4 regions of the Paenochrobactrum pullorum genome follow, and region 1 is predicted to be linked to each of the others. Evidence: riboswitches for the same ligand, from Rfam matches in the RefSeq annotation. Region 1 holds a riboswitch; each other region holds the start of a gene.
The links. Region 1 has a riboswitch for cobalamin ahead of JNC77_RS08305 ((2Fe-2S) ferredoxin domain-containing protein). Riboswitches for the same ligand answer to the same signal wherever they lie in the genome.
Positions count from the first base shown of each region.

Region 2: another riboswitch for cobalamin. It lies ahead of cobU (bifunctional adenosylcobinamide kinase/adenosylcobinamide-phosphate guanylyltransferase); the one in region 1 lies ahead of JNC77_RS08305 ((2Fe-2S) ferredoxin domain-containing protein).
Region 3: another riboswitch for cobalamin. It lies ahead of JNC77_RS14565 (LysR family transcriptional regulator); the one in region 1 lies ahead of JNC77_RS08305 ((2Fe-2S) ferredoxin domain-containing protein).
Region 4: another riboswitch for cobalamin. It lies ahead of JNC77_RS14665 (TonB-dependent receptor plug domain-containing protein); the one in region 1 lies ahead of JNC77_RS08305 ((2Fe-2S) ferredoxin domain-containing protein).

Region 1 covers NZ_JBHEEH010000003.1:130,752-135,045, forward strand. The annotation lists gene repB (plasmid partitioning protein RepB) at 1-990, opposite strand, end outside; gene repA (plasmid partitioning protein RepA) at 987-2,168, opposite strand; cobalamin riboswitch at 2,446-2,638, shown strand; gene JNC77_RS08305 ((2Fe-2S) ferredoxin domain-containing protein) at 2,734-3,528, shown strand; gene JNC77_RS08310 (ABC transporter substrate-binding protein) at 3,593-4,294, shown strand, end outside.
Region 2 covers NZ_JBHEEH010000002.1:20,700-24,993, forward strand. The annotation lists gene JNC77_RS06265 (cobyric acid synthase) at 184-1,650, shown strand; cobalamin riboswitch at 1,711-1,937, shown strand; gene cobU (bifunctional adenosylcobinamide kinase/adenosylcobinamide-phosphate guanylyltransferase) at 2,154-2,672, shown strand; gene cobW (cobalamin biosynthesis protein CobW) at 2,691-3,743, shown strand; gene cobN (cobaltochelatase subunit CobN) at 3,747-4,294, shown strand, end outside.
Region 3 covers NZ_JBHEEH010000013.1:64,663-68,956, reverse strand. The annotation lists gene JNC77_RS14565 (LysR family transcriptional regulator) at 274-1,164, opposite strand; cobalamin riboswitch at 1,439-1,631, opposite strand; gene JNC77_RS14560 (DUF1852 domain-containing protein) at 1,868-2,851, shown strand; gene JNC77_RS14555 (methionine synthase) at 2,879-3,907, shown strand; gene JNC77_RS14550 (flavin reductase) at 4,021-4,294, shown strand, end outside.
Region 4 covers NZ_JBHEEH010000014.1:22,878-27,171, forward strand. The annotation lists gene JNC77_RS14660 (ABC transporter substrate-binding protein) at 1-296, opposite strand, end outside; gene JNC77_RS14665 (TonB-dependent receptor plug domain-containing protein) at 440-2,305, opposite strand; cobalamin riboswitch at 2,459-2,706, opposite strand; gene JNC77_RS14670 (MFS transporter) at 2,871-4,294, shown strand, end outside.

The sequences.
Region 1 (4,294 bases):
TTCGTATAAATCATCCAGCTGATTGGTTATAAAATCAGCGAATTTTGTACTGTCAGCGGCTTCAATCGATAATGTCGTTTTCTTCAGGCTCCTCTTCACCGACACATTCACGGCCCTATCTATAGCATCCCACCGGGTGCTGTTGGATAAGTTTTTTGGTTTTTGTATGGGTTGCGCCTGTGCTTTTTGGCGAGCAATGAGTTTGCTCGAGAGTTTCAGGAAGCGCTCATCAGAGCTAAGTGCTTTAAAATCACTGTGTGAAAGCAGAGTTTCGATTGTTTGATCGGGCGTGACTTGCTGCCATAATTTGGCAAATTCTTCCCAGCGGCCGCGGCCAATGCCCGGTGCTTTGCCAATCGCATATAAAACCGGTTTTGGCAGCGTCTGACCAATGCGGATCATCTCGGAAATATGTGATTTGCCGGTGGAAAGGGAAGCGCAAATGGTTTCACGCTTAAAGCCTGCTTCTTCCTGCGCCACCGCAAACAAACATTTTTCGATGAAAGAGAGATCTTCACGGGCGGTGTTTTCCTCACCCTGAAAGATCACCGCTTCTTCATCGCTTAAACTGCGAATGGCAGTTTTAAACTTGATGCCCAGTTGTTTAGCGGCGGCAAGACGCCTGCGACCATAAACAATCTGAAATTTACCTGGTTGATCATCAAGCGGGCGCACGAGTCCTGGAACAATCTGGCCGCGCTCTTCAATGGATGCCACAATTTCGGCAATGGCGGCATCATCATAGGCGCTGTCAAAGCGGTCATCGATGGTGGACGGCAGAATGCGTTCCGGCTCCATCTCGACGATCTGATCGGCGTTTTTCAGCAAACGTTCAGCCAGTTCACTGCGTTCTTGCATATGGCGTACACCGGCAGCCACTTTCATCAGATGTGGCGAAGCCGAACGCGCGGTAGCTTGTTCGGTTGTTGCTTCTTCATCCAATTTGCCAAGTACGGCGGCAAACATGCCTTTTGAATCTTTTCGGCTCATAATTCACGTCCCCATGCAGTTACAATGAGGTTTTCAATTTCTGCATTGGCAGCATTGATCGATTCAATTGCGCGGTCATAGGTTTTAGGTGCAGAGAAACGCGACCGCTGCACTTCATAAAGACTTTGCTTCCAAGTCAGAGCATCTGAAACGGCTGTGGATTTGGCGACAGCATTGAGCAGCAAATCCTCACCAAAGACCTGCCGCATCAAAGCCTGCATATTCGCTTGCGGATGATCATTGGCTTCAAATTTGGTGATCAGGAATTTAGCAAAATCCCATTGCGCCCCTGCCCCGGCTTCATCAAGAATTTGCATGTATGATGCAGCCAGCTCCAAAAACTTGGCGGTGGAATCGACATCCAGCATTTGCGCCGGCACTGGAATGAGAACACCGGTTGCGGCTGTCAGTGATGACAGAGTGAGGAAGTTGAGCGAAGGCGCACAGTCCAGCAGGATAACATCATAATCATGCGCCACTTGTTCCAGCGCTTGCGAAACGCGCAGCAAGAAACCGGTGCCGCCGCTTTTGCGCATTTCCAACGCCACAGATGTTTCAAACTCGGTGAGTTCCAGACCGGCACAGATGACATCAAAACCGGCAATATGGGTTTTGCGCACGATCTGTTGTGTCGGTATCGGCTCATCAAAGCGGATGGATGAATAAAGCGTATCGCCATCGCGATAATCAAAATTGGGCAAAGCACCATGCAGACTGGTCAGAGACGCCTGCGGATCCATATCAACGGCTAAGACACGATAGCCACGCAAAGCCAGCCAATGACCTAAATGGATGGTGGTTGATGTTTTGGAAGAGCCGCCCTTAAAATTGGTGACCGCAATGATCTGACATTCCTCGCCTTCAACGCGGCGCGGATTGATCCATTTTTTGCGACCGTTCTCGGCCAGATACATCCGCAGCTCCAACACTTGTTCCAGTGTATAAAGACGGCGGCCATTGGCGAGTGTTTCAGGTTCCGGCCCCTGCCCCTTTAAGGAGACCTGACGAATATAGGCTTCGGTGACACCCAAGAGCCCCGCCACTTCGGTGGAGGTGAATTTGCGCATAGTGCGGAAAGCATTTGGCGGGTATTGTGCAAGGGATAAATTATTCAGCGCCTTGTCGAGCTTGCTCGAAAAGGTGTTCATAAAATGCAAACTGCTTAAATGACGAGACAACCGATTTTCTCCTTAAACCGTATATTGCTCTAGACCAGATATGGTTAACAAGCAGTTAACGACCCTCAAAATACGCAAACTTTCCGAAATACGACAATTTAGCGTAGCTTCAATATGGCCGATTCTGATCATAAGTGCAAATGCCCATTTTCAGATCAGTTCCCAGCTGGGAACTTTTCAAATTCACCCTTCAATTTGCGCTTCCTCAATTGATAGTTCCCTGCTGGGAACGGTTTGAAAGACACTTCATTCTTGCTTGACTTATAACTGTCTCTCTATAGTTTCACACCGTCATGGTTTTCCGGTTGACGCCGGAAGCTTAAGAGGGAATCCGGTGCGAGACCGGAGCTGACCCGCAACTGTGAACGGCGAGCATAAAGCCAATATGTCACTGACAGGAAACTGTCGGGAAGGCGGCTTGAAAGCATTGACCCGTGAGCCAGGAGACCTGCCCTGACGCGATGAATTCTGTGGTCGGGGTGTGCCGCAAGAATGCGCCAATGGGTACAAGCAAACCATATGCGCATTTTCTGTCCGCCTCATTTGCATTCGGGGTGGAGATTAAATGGATCAGTGCAGTGTTAAAGACAATCAATCCCCTGCAGCGCCTGTCGCGCAAGAGGCGGTGATTTTGCTGGCTAAATCCGCCTTTGCCGCCGCCCCGCATCAGGACATGCAAAGATTGGCTGAACTTGCAGCCGTGCAATATCCGCAGGCTCACATTATCTATGCCTTTAGCGAGCAAGGCCGCCCTTCATTCAAACAAGCTTTGTTGGAACTTAGTCGCCAAAATTTCAAACAGATTTTAGTGCTGCCGCTTGTCTTGCCGATGGAGCCTAGCTTTCAGCTTTGGATCACCAAGATGCTGCGCCGTTGGCAGCAGGAAAGTGACCTGCCGTGGCCGGAAATCAAGTTGGGAGCAACGCTGGATAAAAGCCCGTATTGGGCAGCACTTTTGAAAGGCCTGTTGCATGAGACGGCGCAATCCGTTCCCCTCCCCCCAATGGAAAAACCATTTAATGAAGGTTCGCTGATACCGGCGCAAAAATATCGTATGCTGGTTTGCGAAGGACGCGCTTGTCAGGCGGCCGGTGCTGACGCGATATGGTGCCATTTGCGCAATGAGCAAGAGCGGCAAAAATTGCGCATTGTCGGCGAGGGCATGATGAGCGCGCAGACCAGTTGTCTGGGGCCGTGCAATTTGGCACCGGTGGTGCAGGTTTTTCCTGATGGTACTTGGTATGGCGGCGTCACTGAACAGGCGATTGACCGCATCATATCCGAGCATTTGCTGCAAGGTTTGCCGGTTAATGATTTTGCCTATAGCGCTACGGGTAAAAAACAACGCTTGCGCGGATGATGACAAGCACTTTGATTTTTCTTAACAACTTGATCCTGCAATCGCATTCTCAATGGAGATCTATATGCGTCTGACTTTAAAAAAATGGCTGGCTTCGCTATTGGTGGTGTCGGCACTTACGGCGGTCAGCACTGTTGCTTACGCGGCCGAAACTTTGCGCATTGGTCAAAGCTTTATGACCAATGGTCTTGATCCGGCGAAAGGCTCCAACGGCTGGGCGCTGGCAAGTCATGGTGTGGGTGAAAATTTGTACACCGTCAATCAGGCTGGTGAATTGGTGCCGGAATTGGCAGATAAAGCCGAGCGCATCGATGATCTGAACTGGAAAATCACGCTTAAAAAAGACCGGTTATTTTCTGATGGCACGCCGGTGACATCGAAAGCGATTGCGTCCGGTTTCGACAATACTTTTAAACTCAATAAAGCGGCACATGCCACCGGTGGTCTGATTGCTTTTGAAGCACCGGATGATTTGACCCTGATGGTTAAAACCGAAAAGCCGGTGGCGCTCATTCAGGCATTATTTGCCGAATGGCCGCTGATTGTTTATAAGCTCAACGATAAAGGCGAGGCGATTTATACCGGCCCTTATGCGATTAGTGATTTTAAGGCCGACACATCGCTTGATCTGATTGCCAATCCGCATTTTGAAGGCGCTGAAAAACGTTCACCTGTTCACTTGCAGAAATTCGGCGACAGTCAAAGCTTGGCGCTGGCATTTGAATCCGGCGAGCTGGATTTGGCCTTTGGTTTGCCGTCTGAAATA
Region 2 (4,294 bases), on a different contig from region 1:
CACTTTTTTGATCGTTAATTCAGGTTATTTTCGGCTGTTTATTAAAGACTGGTAAAAATTATCCTGCGCATTTGTTTAAAGATATCGGATACGAATTTGTTTTGAACGAGGCTCGTTTTTATCATCGTGAATTCTCGTCATTGGCCTCTATGCATATGTTGCTGATTGCGATAGGTCAGGATTATGACACGTGCAATTATGTTTCAGGGTACTGGGTCTGATGTGGGCAAGACGGTTCTTGTGGCCGGTCTTTGTCGTGTGATGCGCAATCGCGGTTTTAAAGTGCGCCCGTTCAAACCACAAAATATGTCGAATAATGCTGCCGTGACCGATGATGGCGGCGAGATTGGCCGTGGACAATGGTTGCAGGCATTGGCCTGCGGTATGCCGACAAGCGTGCATATGAACCCTGTTTTATTAAAGCCGCAATCCGAAACAGGTAGTCAGATTATCGTGCAAGGCAAAGTCCGTGGGCAAGCAAAGGGGCGCGATTATCAGCGCTTGAAGCCGCAATTTATGGATGCGGTAATGCAGTCATGGCTGCACATTTGCGATGGTGCTGATATTGTCTTGGTTGAAGGTGCAGGTTCTCCGGCTGAAATTAATTTACGTCAAAATGATATTGCCAATATGGGCTTTGCCACCAAGGCCGGTGTGCCGGTGGTGTTGGTCGGTGATATCGATCGTGGCGGGGTGATTGCCTCGCTCGTGGGCACTCATACGATTTTACCCGAACAAGACCGCGCCATGATTGTCGGTTTTTTGATTAACAAATTTCGCGGTGATGTGTCGCTTTTTGATGATGGCTTGTGTTCGGTTACCGAATTTACCGGCTGGCCGTCCTTGGGCGTAGTGCCTTGGCTCAAAGCTGTTGGCCGTTTGCCTGCCGAAGATTCGGTGGTGCTGGAGAAGATGGTTGAACCCCAAGGAAAAGCTCTCAAAATTGCCGTGCCGATGTTGGATCGAATCGCCAATTTTGATGATCTTGATCCTTTGAAAGCCGAACCGGATGTGGAACTGGTGATGGTGCGGGCAGGCGACCCCATACCCTTAGATGCCGGATTGATCATTTTGCCTGGGACAAAATCGACGATTGGCGATCTGAAACGCTTGCGTGAAAATGGTTGGGACGTTCAAATTCATGACCATGTCAAACGTGGTGGTTATGTGATCGGCATTTGCGGTGGTTATCAGATGCTGGGGCAAAAAATCAGTGATCCGGAGCAGATTGATGGTGATATTGCAGAAGCTGAAGGATTAGGCCTTTTGCAGATGGAAACCGTTATGAAAGCCGAGAAGATACTCGGTCAAGTACGGGGTAAGGCGCTTGCCTATGACGCAGCTGTCGACGGTTATGAAATTCATTGCGGTGTCAGTAGTGGTGCAGATTGCGTGCGCCCTTTTGCGCTTGTCGACGGTCGTGCTGACGGTGCCGTTTCTGCCGACGGGCGCATTTTCGGCACATATTTACATGGTCTTTTTGCATCCGACAGTTTCAGGGCAAAATTGCTGGAAAAGCTTGGTGTGCGTGATGCAGGTTTAAATTACCGTGCCAGTGTTGATGATGCATTGAATGAGCTTGCTGATAATTTGGAGCAGTATCTGGATATTGAGGTTTTGTTACAATTAAGTTTGCCTGTGAAAATTTAAACATTGATCCACAGTTCAGACTGTCTCAAGTTGATTGACGATCATTGGTACACAGCATAATGTCAGGCCATTGCATCAGGTTTTCATCATCTTATTTGATGAACGAAGAGGGAATGCGAGAAATGCTTGATATCAAGCATTTTGATAGCAGCCGACCCCGCGACTGTAGAGCGGTGAGGGATGTTGCCATGTGGGTTGTTAATACCCGCAGCCACTGGGAAACCGGGAAGGCGGCTTCATCTTAATGACCCGCGAGCCAGGAGACCTGCCTGTTGTAAAAGGCATATTGCCTGCACCTTAGGGGAGGTTTCCTCGCTGCCTGCACGGAGGTTGTCATGGCTGCACACGCTAACAATAGCGCATCGAATGCGCTTTTTTCACTGATTAGTGTGTATAATTTAAGTGCTGCCCCCCCCTTTCAGGAGGTTTCCTTCTTAAGCAGATCATTATTTGCCTTAAAGGTGAAAAGCTACGCATCAGTAGAAGTCGGGGTTTGAATTAAAATGCCCTCGGCTAAAATTACGCTTGTTCTCGGCGGTGCTCGCTCGGGGAAATCAAAATACGCTGAAAACTGCGCTGAGAACTCTGGTCTTCAGCCTTTTTATATTGCGACAGGGCGCGCTTATGATGATGAAATGCGTTCGCGCATCAATCTTCATCAAGACAGGCGCGGCCTGAATTGGACAACCGTTGAAGAGCCGCTTGATCTGGCGGATGCTTTGCTTAAAACAGCCGCACCAAATCATTTTGTACTGGTTGATTGTCTGACGCTTTGGGTCACCAATCTGATGATGGCGGAGCGCGATATTGAAGCCGAAACAGCGCGGCTTTTAGAGACTTTTCCGAAAACTTCCGGCGAGATATTTTTTGTCTCCAATGAGGTGGGATTGGGTATTGTGCCTGACAACCGGATGGCGCGGGAATTTAGGGATTATGCGGGCTTTTTACATCAGCGTGTCGCAGAAAAAGCTCACGAAGTTTACTTTATGGCGGCAGGTTTGTCGTTGAAAATGAAGGGATAGAATATGCAGGGCCAAAAAATGGGTCAAAAGATTCCGGCTACCGTCATTACCGGCTTTTTAGGATCGGGCAAAACCACGATGATCCGTAATTTGCTGGAAAATGCCAATGGCAAGCGCATTGCACTGATCATTAATGAGTTTGGCGATCTGGGCGTTGATGGCGGCATTTTAAAAGGTTGCGGTATTGAAAGCTGCACCGAAGAAGATGTGATTGAGCTGAATAATGGCTGCATTTGCTGCACCGTTGCCGATGATTTCATCCCGACCATGACCAAATTGTTGGAACGCGCAGATCGCCCTGATCATATTGTGATTGAAACATCCGGTTTGGCACTGCCGCAGCCGCTGGTGGCTGCATTCAATTGGCCGGAAATTAAAACGCAAGTGACTGTTGATGGCGTTGTAACCGTAATTGACGCGGCAGCTGTTGCCGAAGGCCGCTTTGCGGATGACCACGATAAGATTGATGAGCAACGTCAGGCTGATGAATCCCTTGACCATGAAAGCCCACTGGAGGAACTTTTTGAAGATCAGATCCATGCGGCTGATCTGATCGTGCTGAATAAAGCTGATTTGCTTGATGAAGCAGCGCTTGTAGCTGTGCGCAAAGATGTGTCGGAACGTTCATCCCGCCAGACCAATATGGTGTCTGCAAGTTTTGGCAAGATCGGTGCAGATATTCTGCTTGGCCTTGGTGTTGGTTCGGAAGATGATATTGCCAATCGCAAATCACATCATGAAATGCACCATGAAAACGATGATGATCACACCCATAGCCATGACGAGTTTGAAAGTTTTGTGGTTGAAGCCGGTGATGTGAATGATCCGAAAGCATTTGCCGAAAACCTGAAAAAGATCATTGGCAAGCATGATATCCTGCGACTGAAAGGCTTTGCCAATGTGCCGGGCAAACCGATGCGTTTGGTCGTGCAGGCTGTGGGTTCACGCATCGAGCATTATTTTGATCGTCCTTGGGCTGATGGTGAAGCCCGCTCCACCAAGCTGGTGGTGATCGGCGTACATGATATTGATGAAGCAGCAATTGCCAAGTCCGTTCAGGAAGCAGCGTAATCCATGCATCTTTTACTTGCCCAGAAAGGGACAATCGCCGACGGCAGCGAAGCCATCGATTTAGGCCAAAGCCCCGCCGATATTTTGTTTCTTTCTGCGGCTGATACAGAGCTTGCAAGTCTGGCTGCGGCGCATCATTCATTAAGTGATGCGCCGACGCTTCGGCTTGTGAATATGATGTCGCTTTCGCATCCGATGTCGGTAGACACTTATGTGGAGCGCACGGCGCGTTTTGCAAAGCTGATTGTCGTGCGGGTGATTGGTGGTGAAAGCTACTGGCCATATGGCTTGGAAGCGCTGCATGCTTGCGCCGTTAATCACGGCGTTATGCTCGCAGTTTTGCCGGGTGACGATAAGCCTGATGCAAGCCTCAAGCGCTATTCAACTGTCGCCCCGCATGATCTGGATAGTCTGTGGCATTATCTGATCGAAGGTGGCGCACAGAATGCGCGTGGTTTTTTGGAATGTTGTGCTTCATTGATTGATGGGCGCGAGCGTCCGGTGGAAGCCGCACCATTATTGAAGGCCGGTCTTTGGTGGTCGGAAGGTGG
Region 3 (4,294 bases), on a different contig from region 1:
GAAATTAGCTTTACCCATCGTAGGCTCCTTGCCTCTTTTTTAAGTCACAAAGGATCTACAAATCTAGGGGCTATTCAATTGTCGAATATTGATGGTGCGCTCTGCGTATGAGAATGTCGGTATCATTATCGTGTAACAGGCGCACGCGAGGGCAGACATCTGGAATGGCTGTGATGACGCAGCTATTCATAAAGCGTATATTTTGAAGGGCAGGGCATCGCCATGAATCATGAAGACTAAAAGCTGAATGCCCTCAATCCTTTAAAGAGTAACTTAAACTGCTGCTATTTGACGGGATGTATCGAGAAAGCCGGCGATGTAATCAATGGTTTCATCACCACTTCTCAAGCCAAGGTGGATGCTTTTTTGTATCCCGTTCTTGCCAATTCGTACCGGATGAACCCCAAGCGTCGCTGCTTCCCTGCACACGAGCCAATTTGGAATAGCACTGACACCGCGTCCGGCTGCAACGAGTTGCAACATCATTTCTGTTGTTTCAACGCTCCGGTGGTGGCGGGGGCGGCAATTGTCCGGCACAAGAAATTGCGTAAATATATCCAGCCGCTCTGGTGGCACCGGATAAGTGAAAAGGGTTTCTTCTAACAAGTCCGTAGGCTCTGCATGGTTTTTAAGAGCTAGCGGATGGTGCGTTGGAACAGCAAGCACAAGTTCATAGTCGAAGACCGGCAGGTAATGGATACCCGCTGCTTCGATCGGATCGGGAGTAATGAGAATATCGATTTCATATCCCGTTAATGCGGAAACACCACCGGCAGCAAATGACGTGGTCAGTGCCAAATCGACATCCGGCCAGTCCATAAGATAGGGTTTTGTGACGCCCATCAGCCATTGATGGCATGGGTGGCATTCCATGCCAATTTTAAGCGAGCCTCTTTTGCCGTAGCGGTAGTCAGATAAAACGTCTTCAGCTCTTTCTATTTGTGGCAAAATACGCTGAGCCAATGCGACAAGATAGTGTCCGGCTTCAGTGAGACGGAGATTGCGACCATCCTTTTCCCACATGGCAACACCATAGCGTTCCTCAAGCTTTCGTATTGTGTGGCTGAGTGCTGATTGCGTAACATTGAGACGCTCGGCGGCAGCCGTCAGACTACCAACGCGCTCTATTTCACGCAGAATGGCCAGATGTTGTCTATCTAGCATGGTGATACCTGAAATTTATAAAAAATTGTTTTTTACTCATGCTGTGAGGCCTAATGCTGTGCTAGAATACTGACATGTCATCATTGAAGACATTTGGCTACCGGCAGTCAAAGAATTGAATTCCGCTTTAATTGTTTGTTTTATATCTTTATTTCTAATCATCATGCTTAAGCTAGTCATCCATGCTGCCATCATTTAGCGACAGTGAACGGATATGACGCAGTAACAACGCCGCTATGGCGGTCAAAAGCGGCACCCCGGACACCCCCGCCCGTGGTCGTTATTTGTCGTGGCAGGTCCCCTGGCTCACGGATAAATGTTTTTGCCCGTCTTCCCAAGTCAAACCCAGTGACATCAATGGGCAATGACTAGCCGCTTACAGTTGCGGCGGGCAGCTCCGGCATTGAACCGAATTCCCTCTTAGCTCTGGATTGTTCATCCATAAAACCTTGACAGTAAGAGCAATGCCCTAACACTTTCTGTTGGTCAAGCATTCTATGATACACCGTACAAAGCATGAGCATCCCTCATGCTTCAATGAAATCAAATCATTTTTACTCATTCATTGAGTCAGGCATAAGTCCCGCATCACACAAATTTATAGTTGGTAAGGAATTACTGACTGAGTAACCCGAAAATGATGAAGTCCTGAAAGTTAACACGCACACAAGTTATATTCCAGGAATTAGGACGCCGTATCGCAATGACCAAAAACTTTAAACTGACTATTAATAGCATTCCTTTTGACGAGAATTACCAGCCGGCAGATAGTACCCGAATTACAACGAATTTTGCTAATTTGGCCAGAGGGGAGAGCCGTCAACAAAATTTGCGCTGTGCATTGCGAATGATTGATAATCGTTTCAACGCTTTGGCGCATTGGGATAATCCAACAGGCGATCGTTATTCTATCGAGATCGAAATCATTTCTGTTGAAATGGATATTGATACGAAATCAAAATCAGATGCTTTTCCACTGATAGAAATTTTGAAAACCAATATTTTTGATCACAAAACCAATAAGCGCATTGAAGGCGTGGTGGGGAATAATTTTTCATCTTATGTGCGTGATTATGATTTTAGCGTATTGCTGCCTGAATATAATCGCAATCTTCCTGAATTCACCCTGCCGGAGAATTTTGGCGATTTACATGGAAATTTGTTTAAATATTTTGTAAATTCAAAAGCTTACAAAGATTATTTTAGCAAGGCGCCGATCATTTGTTTGAGTGCGTCAACCAGCAAAACATATTTTCGCACCGTCAACGAACATCCGATATTGGGTGTCGAATATCAACAAAATGAATTGTCTTCGACTGATCGTTATTTCGCTAAAATGGGTTTGCAGGTTCGCTATTTCATGCCACCGGATAGTGTTGCACCTTTGGCATTCTATTTTACCGGCGACTTATTGGCTGATTACACCAATCTTGAGCTTATCAGCACGATTGCCACGATGGAAACGTTTCAAAAGATTTACCGTCCGGAAATCTATAATGCCAATTCAGTTGCGGGTGCAACTTATCAGCCAGATTTGAAGCATTCCGACTGTTCATTGACACAAATCGTCTACGATCGTGAAGAACGAAGCCTGATGGCCGTTAAGCAAGGAAAGTTTGCCGAAGAGCAATTTATCAAACCCTACAAAACCATTCTCGAAGAATGGTCTGCCAATTACGCTCTTTGATGAATTACAATCATAAGGTTACCTGATATGAAAACATTGTTGCCAACTTCCACCGCCGGCAGTCTGCCGAAACCGTCTTGGCTTGCTGAGCCGGAGAAACTTTGGTCGCCTTGGAAACTGGAAGGTGAGGCGTTGATTGAAGGCAAACAAGACGCATTGCGGCTGGCCTTAGATGATCAGGTTCAGGCAGGCATTGACATCGTCAGCGACGGCGAACAAACGCGTCAGCATTTTGTTACAACTTTCATTGAACACCTCAATGGTGTTGATTTCGAAAAGCGTGAAACGGTCAGAATTCGGGATCGCTATGACGCCAGTGTACCGACTGTTACTGGTGAAGTATCGCGTACAAAACCGGTTTTTGTTGAAGACGCCAAATTTTTGCGCCAGCAAACCAAAAAGCCTATTAAATGGGCCTTGCCCGGTCCTATGACCATGATCGATACTCTCTATGATGCTCATTATAAAAGTCGCGAAAAGCTTGCTTGGGAATTTGCTAAAATTCTCAATCAGGAAGCTAAGGAACTAGAAGCAGCAGGTGTCGATATCATTCAGTTTGATGAACCTGCATTCAACGTGTTCTTTGATGAAGTCAATGATTGGGGCGTTGCTACTTTGGAAAGAGCAATTGAAGGGCTTCAATGTGAGACAGCTGTCCATATTTGCTATGGTTACGGTATCAAAGCCAATACGGATTGGAAAAAAACGCTTGGTTCCGAGTGGAGGCAGTATGAGGAAGCATTCCCGAAGCTGCAACAATCAAGTATCGATCTGATCTCGTTGGAATGCCATAATTCGCACGTGCCGATGGATCTGATTGAGCTTATTCGCGGTAAAAAAGTCATGGTAGGCGCCATCGATGTGGCCAGCAACACGATCGAAACACCAGAGGAAGTTGCCAACACTTTGCGAAAAGCGCTTCAATTTGTTGATGCTGACAAACTTTATCCTTGCACCAACTGTGGCATGGCACCTTTATCCCGTCGAGTGGCACGTGGAAAACTGAACGCGTTATGTGCAGGTACGGAAATTATTCGAAAAGAACTATCTGCTTAAATTACTTTTAAAGTGCGGGGTTCAATCTCTCACTTTTCTATTCACTTGAAATGAATGTGAACTGAGCAAGCCATCTTGGCTTTGCTTGGCTCTAGTGTATTTAAGAGAGCGATATGGGTATCGTAGATCACCGGTTCGACATTGTTGACAAAGCCACCTTTCGTAATGGCATGTCGCGACTTGGTTCGGCAGTCAATATTACCAGTACTCTATCCGACGGCAAGCGTTATGGGTTTACGGCTTCTGCGGTGTGCAGTGTCAGTGATGCGCCAGCTACTCTGTTGGTTTGCATTAACCGCTCAAGCTCGTGTTTCCATGCTTTTGAAAATACGCGTCATTTTTGCGTCAATACATTGATGCCGGGACAAGAGGATATCTCAAACCTTT
Region 4 (4,294 bases), on a different contig from region 1:
AACTCTTCCACCTGAAAGCCCAAACGTCGCAACAAATCAACCGTCGCTCGCGCCGTAAAACTGCCAGCCAAAACCAGATCCGGTTTTTGTAAAAAAATCTCTTCTGCCCGCCCGTGATTAAGCGGATATGTCATGGCTTTATCTGCCAGATATGACGTTTTATGATCGAGTGACAAATAAGAAACAGAGGTCAGTTGATCTTTATCTGCCAGCAGCATCGCCAACTGATCAGTGCAAACATTGATAGACGCGACTTTAGGCGCTGCCTGTGAAGGGGCAACATTGCCAAGCAGCATCCCAAAAAACACACCAAGCAGTGCTACGCTTTTGCAAATGCCATGACCGGCACAGGATGCGCTGGTCAGATAGCCAATATATGAAAGTACAATGCGCAAATTACGATGTCTTTCTGCACTTTTCATTAAAACTCAGAACCGAATTAGAACGAACGGCTATAGCCCAAGCTCATAGTTCTGCCCGGCATACGGAAACCGACCGCCGTCTCATATTCTTTATCAAAGATATTCTCGACAGAGAACTTAATCTGTGACTGCGGATCAAAAGCATAAAATGCTACAAAATCCGCGGTGATATAGCTATCAAGTTTTTTCTTATTCGCCTCATCCGCATAACGGGAAGAGCCATAAAGAACGCGCGCTGTTAAATCCAATTTTTCATCTGGATGATAGCTAATCTCACCGCTTGCTTTAAACCGGTCGGCATTAATCAAATAACGACCACTAGAGCCACCACTTTTATTAAGAGGCTCCCGCAAATCAACGCTCGCTTTGAAAGCCCAGACATCATTAAATTGATGCTGCACGGCCGCTTCTACACCACGGATGCGAGCCTTTTCTACATTTTTTGGTGTCATGCCAACCCAAATAATCTGATCCTCAATATCATTTTGATAAAGAGCGATATCAAAATGCGTTTGCTGAGCCATCTGCCAGTTGAAACCAACTTCAAAAGAGCCGGACGTTTCAGGTTTCAGGTCAGGATTACCATAAGAAGGGTAATAAAGATCATTAAAGGTCGGCACACGGAAACCTGTGGCATAAGAAGTGCGCAAGACGAAGTCCTGCACAACTTCATAACTGGCTCCTATATTATAAGTGACCTTATTCCCAAATTGCTGATTGTGATCATAGCGCAGCCCCGCATCAATAAGAATATCTGCATAATCAATCGAATATTGAGCAAACAAAGCGCTTAAATCGCGACTGGACTTTTCATACTCAACATCGCCGACTTTCTCACGATAAAATTCACCACCAACGACAATGATCTGCTGGGTTTTATCCGTGTTAAACGCCTTCTGTGTTGAAGCAAAAATGCCGTAACGCTGGGTTTTAAATGTATCGCCTTTTTTGGAAGCACGAAATTGTCTCGATTGATCTAAAGAACTGGTCACTTCGATGGTTGAAAACCAATCATCGCTATGATCAATTCGCGCGCCAAAGCGACCGGAAAAATTATGCGTGTCAGCACTATCAAATGCTGTATTGCTTGTACCATCATAATGGTTGCGGCCGCGGGTATAAAGCCCGTCCATATAGACCCGCCCCCATTCGACATCCTTGGCCAATGAAAGGTTTAAGCTGCCTTGCAGAAAACCATCGCGATCATTCTCTATCGGAGATGTCGTGAAATCATAACCTTGCGTACCCAGAATGCTGGCACCCAGACCATATTCAATACCGTTTGTCGATTTGCCGGAAATATTACCGGAAGCAAAACCGCCCCACGGATGGGTCACGCCTGTCGTCCATGAGCCGCAATAGGCCTTGCCATTTTCGCAAGCGCCACCCTGCTTGGTAATAATATTAATAATTCCACCCATCGCATCCGCACCATATTGTGCCGAATGCCCGCCTTTGGCGATTTCAATCCGCGCAATGGATGACAGCGGAATGCTGGACAGGTTGGGTGTACCGGATGTTGCCGATCCCATACGCACGCCATTAACAAGTACAAGTGTCTGACTTGATGAAAAGCCACGCAAGGACACCCCCGATGATGAACCCTGTCCGCCATTTGCGATCATGGTCACGCCAGTATAAGTTTTCAGCAATGATTGCAGGTCAGGTGCGGCTGATTGCTCGATCTCCTTTTCATCAATCACTGTCACCGACGAAGTGGAACGCTCCAACGCGCTGGCACGGCGCAATGGTGTGGTGACCGTAATAGTTTTCAGTACAATTTCATTGTTTTCGCTTCCAATGCTTTGTGCTTGTGCAGCAAATGAAAACAACACCAATGCTCCGGTAGCGACACCGCCGAGCAAAACAATTTTTCTAAACATTCACTCTCCCCAACAAGGTTTGCAACAGGCCATTAATGACCATTAAATAACCAAACCGCTTGTCGGGAAATGAAACATCATCCGGACGCACGGCAACATTTGTTCAATGTCACCGCCACGGACGACCGCGCATGGACACACCCCGTATCCGTGCATGGGTGACCGAAAAAGGCAGGTCTCCTGACTTCCGGGTCTTCGCTTCTCTTTCACCTTCCCAATGATTAAAAACCATCAGTGGTTTGAAATGCTTGGCTATCTGCATTTCTCGAAAAATCACTCACCGGTTACAGTTGCGGGGGCAGTCACGGAATAAGACTTAAAATCGCAAGATTTAAAAGGTCGGCACCATGTTCCCTTTTCATCTGCTCATCACAAGCAGAACCTCTTCCACTATCGGACGTAGCAAGCATCGCCAACAAAGACAACTCTTATAATTTAACTAAAAATAAACCATATTGCCGACCTTTTAAAACAGTCTTCAAACATATTACCGCTTGCCGCTTGCCGCTTGTCGCAAACTCACCTATTCCTTATAAAACCGCGCATGAAAGAGGAGGCACCAGCCGTGCCGCAAAGAGCTTCGCCCCTTGCTCCGTTCCAGCATAAAACCTTTCGGGCCCTTTGGTCTGCAACGCTGGTTTCCAATCTTGGCGGACTTATTCAGGCAGTCGGTGCCGGTTGGATGATGACAACCATTGCAACTTCCCAGGATATGGTTGCTTTGGTGCAAGCCTCCACTACGTTGCCGGTCATGGTGTTTTCTCTTGCAGCCGGCGCGCTGGCCGACAATTACGACCGCCGCCGCATTATGCTCACCGCACAATCCATGATGCTGCTGGTATCGCTTGCTCTGGCAGTCTTTGCTTATTTCAACCTTCTCACACCTTGGCTATTGTTAAGCTTTACCTTTCTAATCGGCTGCGGCGGTGCGCTGCACAACCCGTCATGGCAAGCTTCCATGGGAGATATTGTCCCGCGAGAAGATCTACCTGCCGCAGTTGCGCTCAACAGCATGGGTTTCAATCTGATGCGCAGCGTGGGGCCTGCCATTGGTGGTTTGATTGTTGCAGCTGCGGGTGCTGCAATGGCATTCATTTTCAATGCCTTCAGCTATATCGCATTGCTGGTTGCGCTGTTTAAATGGCAGCCGCCAAAATCGCAAAACACGTTACCACGCGAATCTTTTGGTCGCGCTATTGCCGCCGGTCTTCGCTATGTATCGATGTCGCCCAACCTTTTGAAGGTCATGTTTCGCGGCTTTTTGTTCGGCTTTTCCGGCATTGCCATTCTTGCACTTTTGCCAATTGTTGCGCGTGATCTGGTAGCAGGTAATGCGCTCACCTATGGTATGATGCTCGGAGCTTTTGGTCTGGGTGCTATTGGCGGCGCAATGCTGAGTGCACGTTTGCGCGAAGTCATGAGCAATGAATGGATCGTGCGCCTTGCTTTTTTGATGTTCGCGGGAAGTTGTATCTTTTTAGGGTTAAGCACCCAATTTTGGCTCAGCTGGTTGTTATTGCTGCCTGCAGGTGTCGCTTGGGTGCTGGCACTCTCGCTTTTCAATGTCACTGTGCAGCTTTCCACGCCGCGTTGGGTCGTTGGCCGTGCACTGGCATTATATCAAACTGCAACTTTCGGAGGCATGGCGACTGGCAGCTGGGTTTGGGGTTCTATCGCTGAATCGCAAGGTGTCGATTTGTCACTTATCATTGCCGGTATTGTGCTCATCGGCGGCGCGGCTATCGGCCTGATGTTCAAATTACCTGAGTTTGATGCGCTCAACCTTGATCCGGTCAATCGTTTCAACGAACCGGAACTGAAACTCGATATTCGCTCGCGCAGCGGCCCGATCATGATAATGATTGATTATAAAATCGATCAGGATGACGTAAACCAGTTTTTGAGTTTAATGGCAGATCGTCGCCGTGTGCGCATCCGCGATGGTGCGCAACAATGGGCATTATTGCGAGATCTGGAACAGCCGGAAAC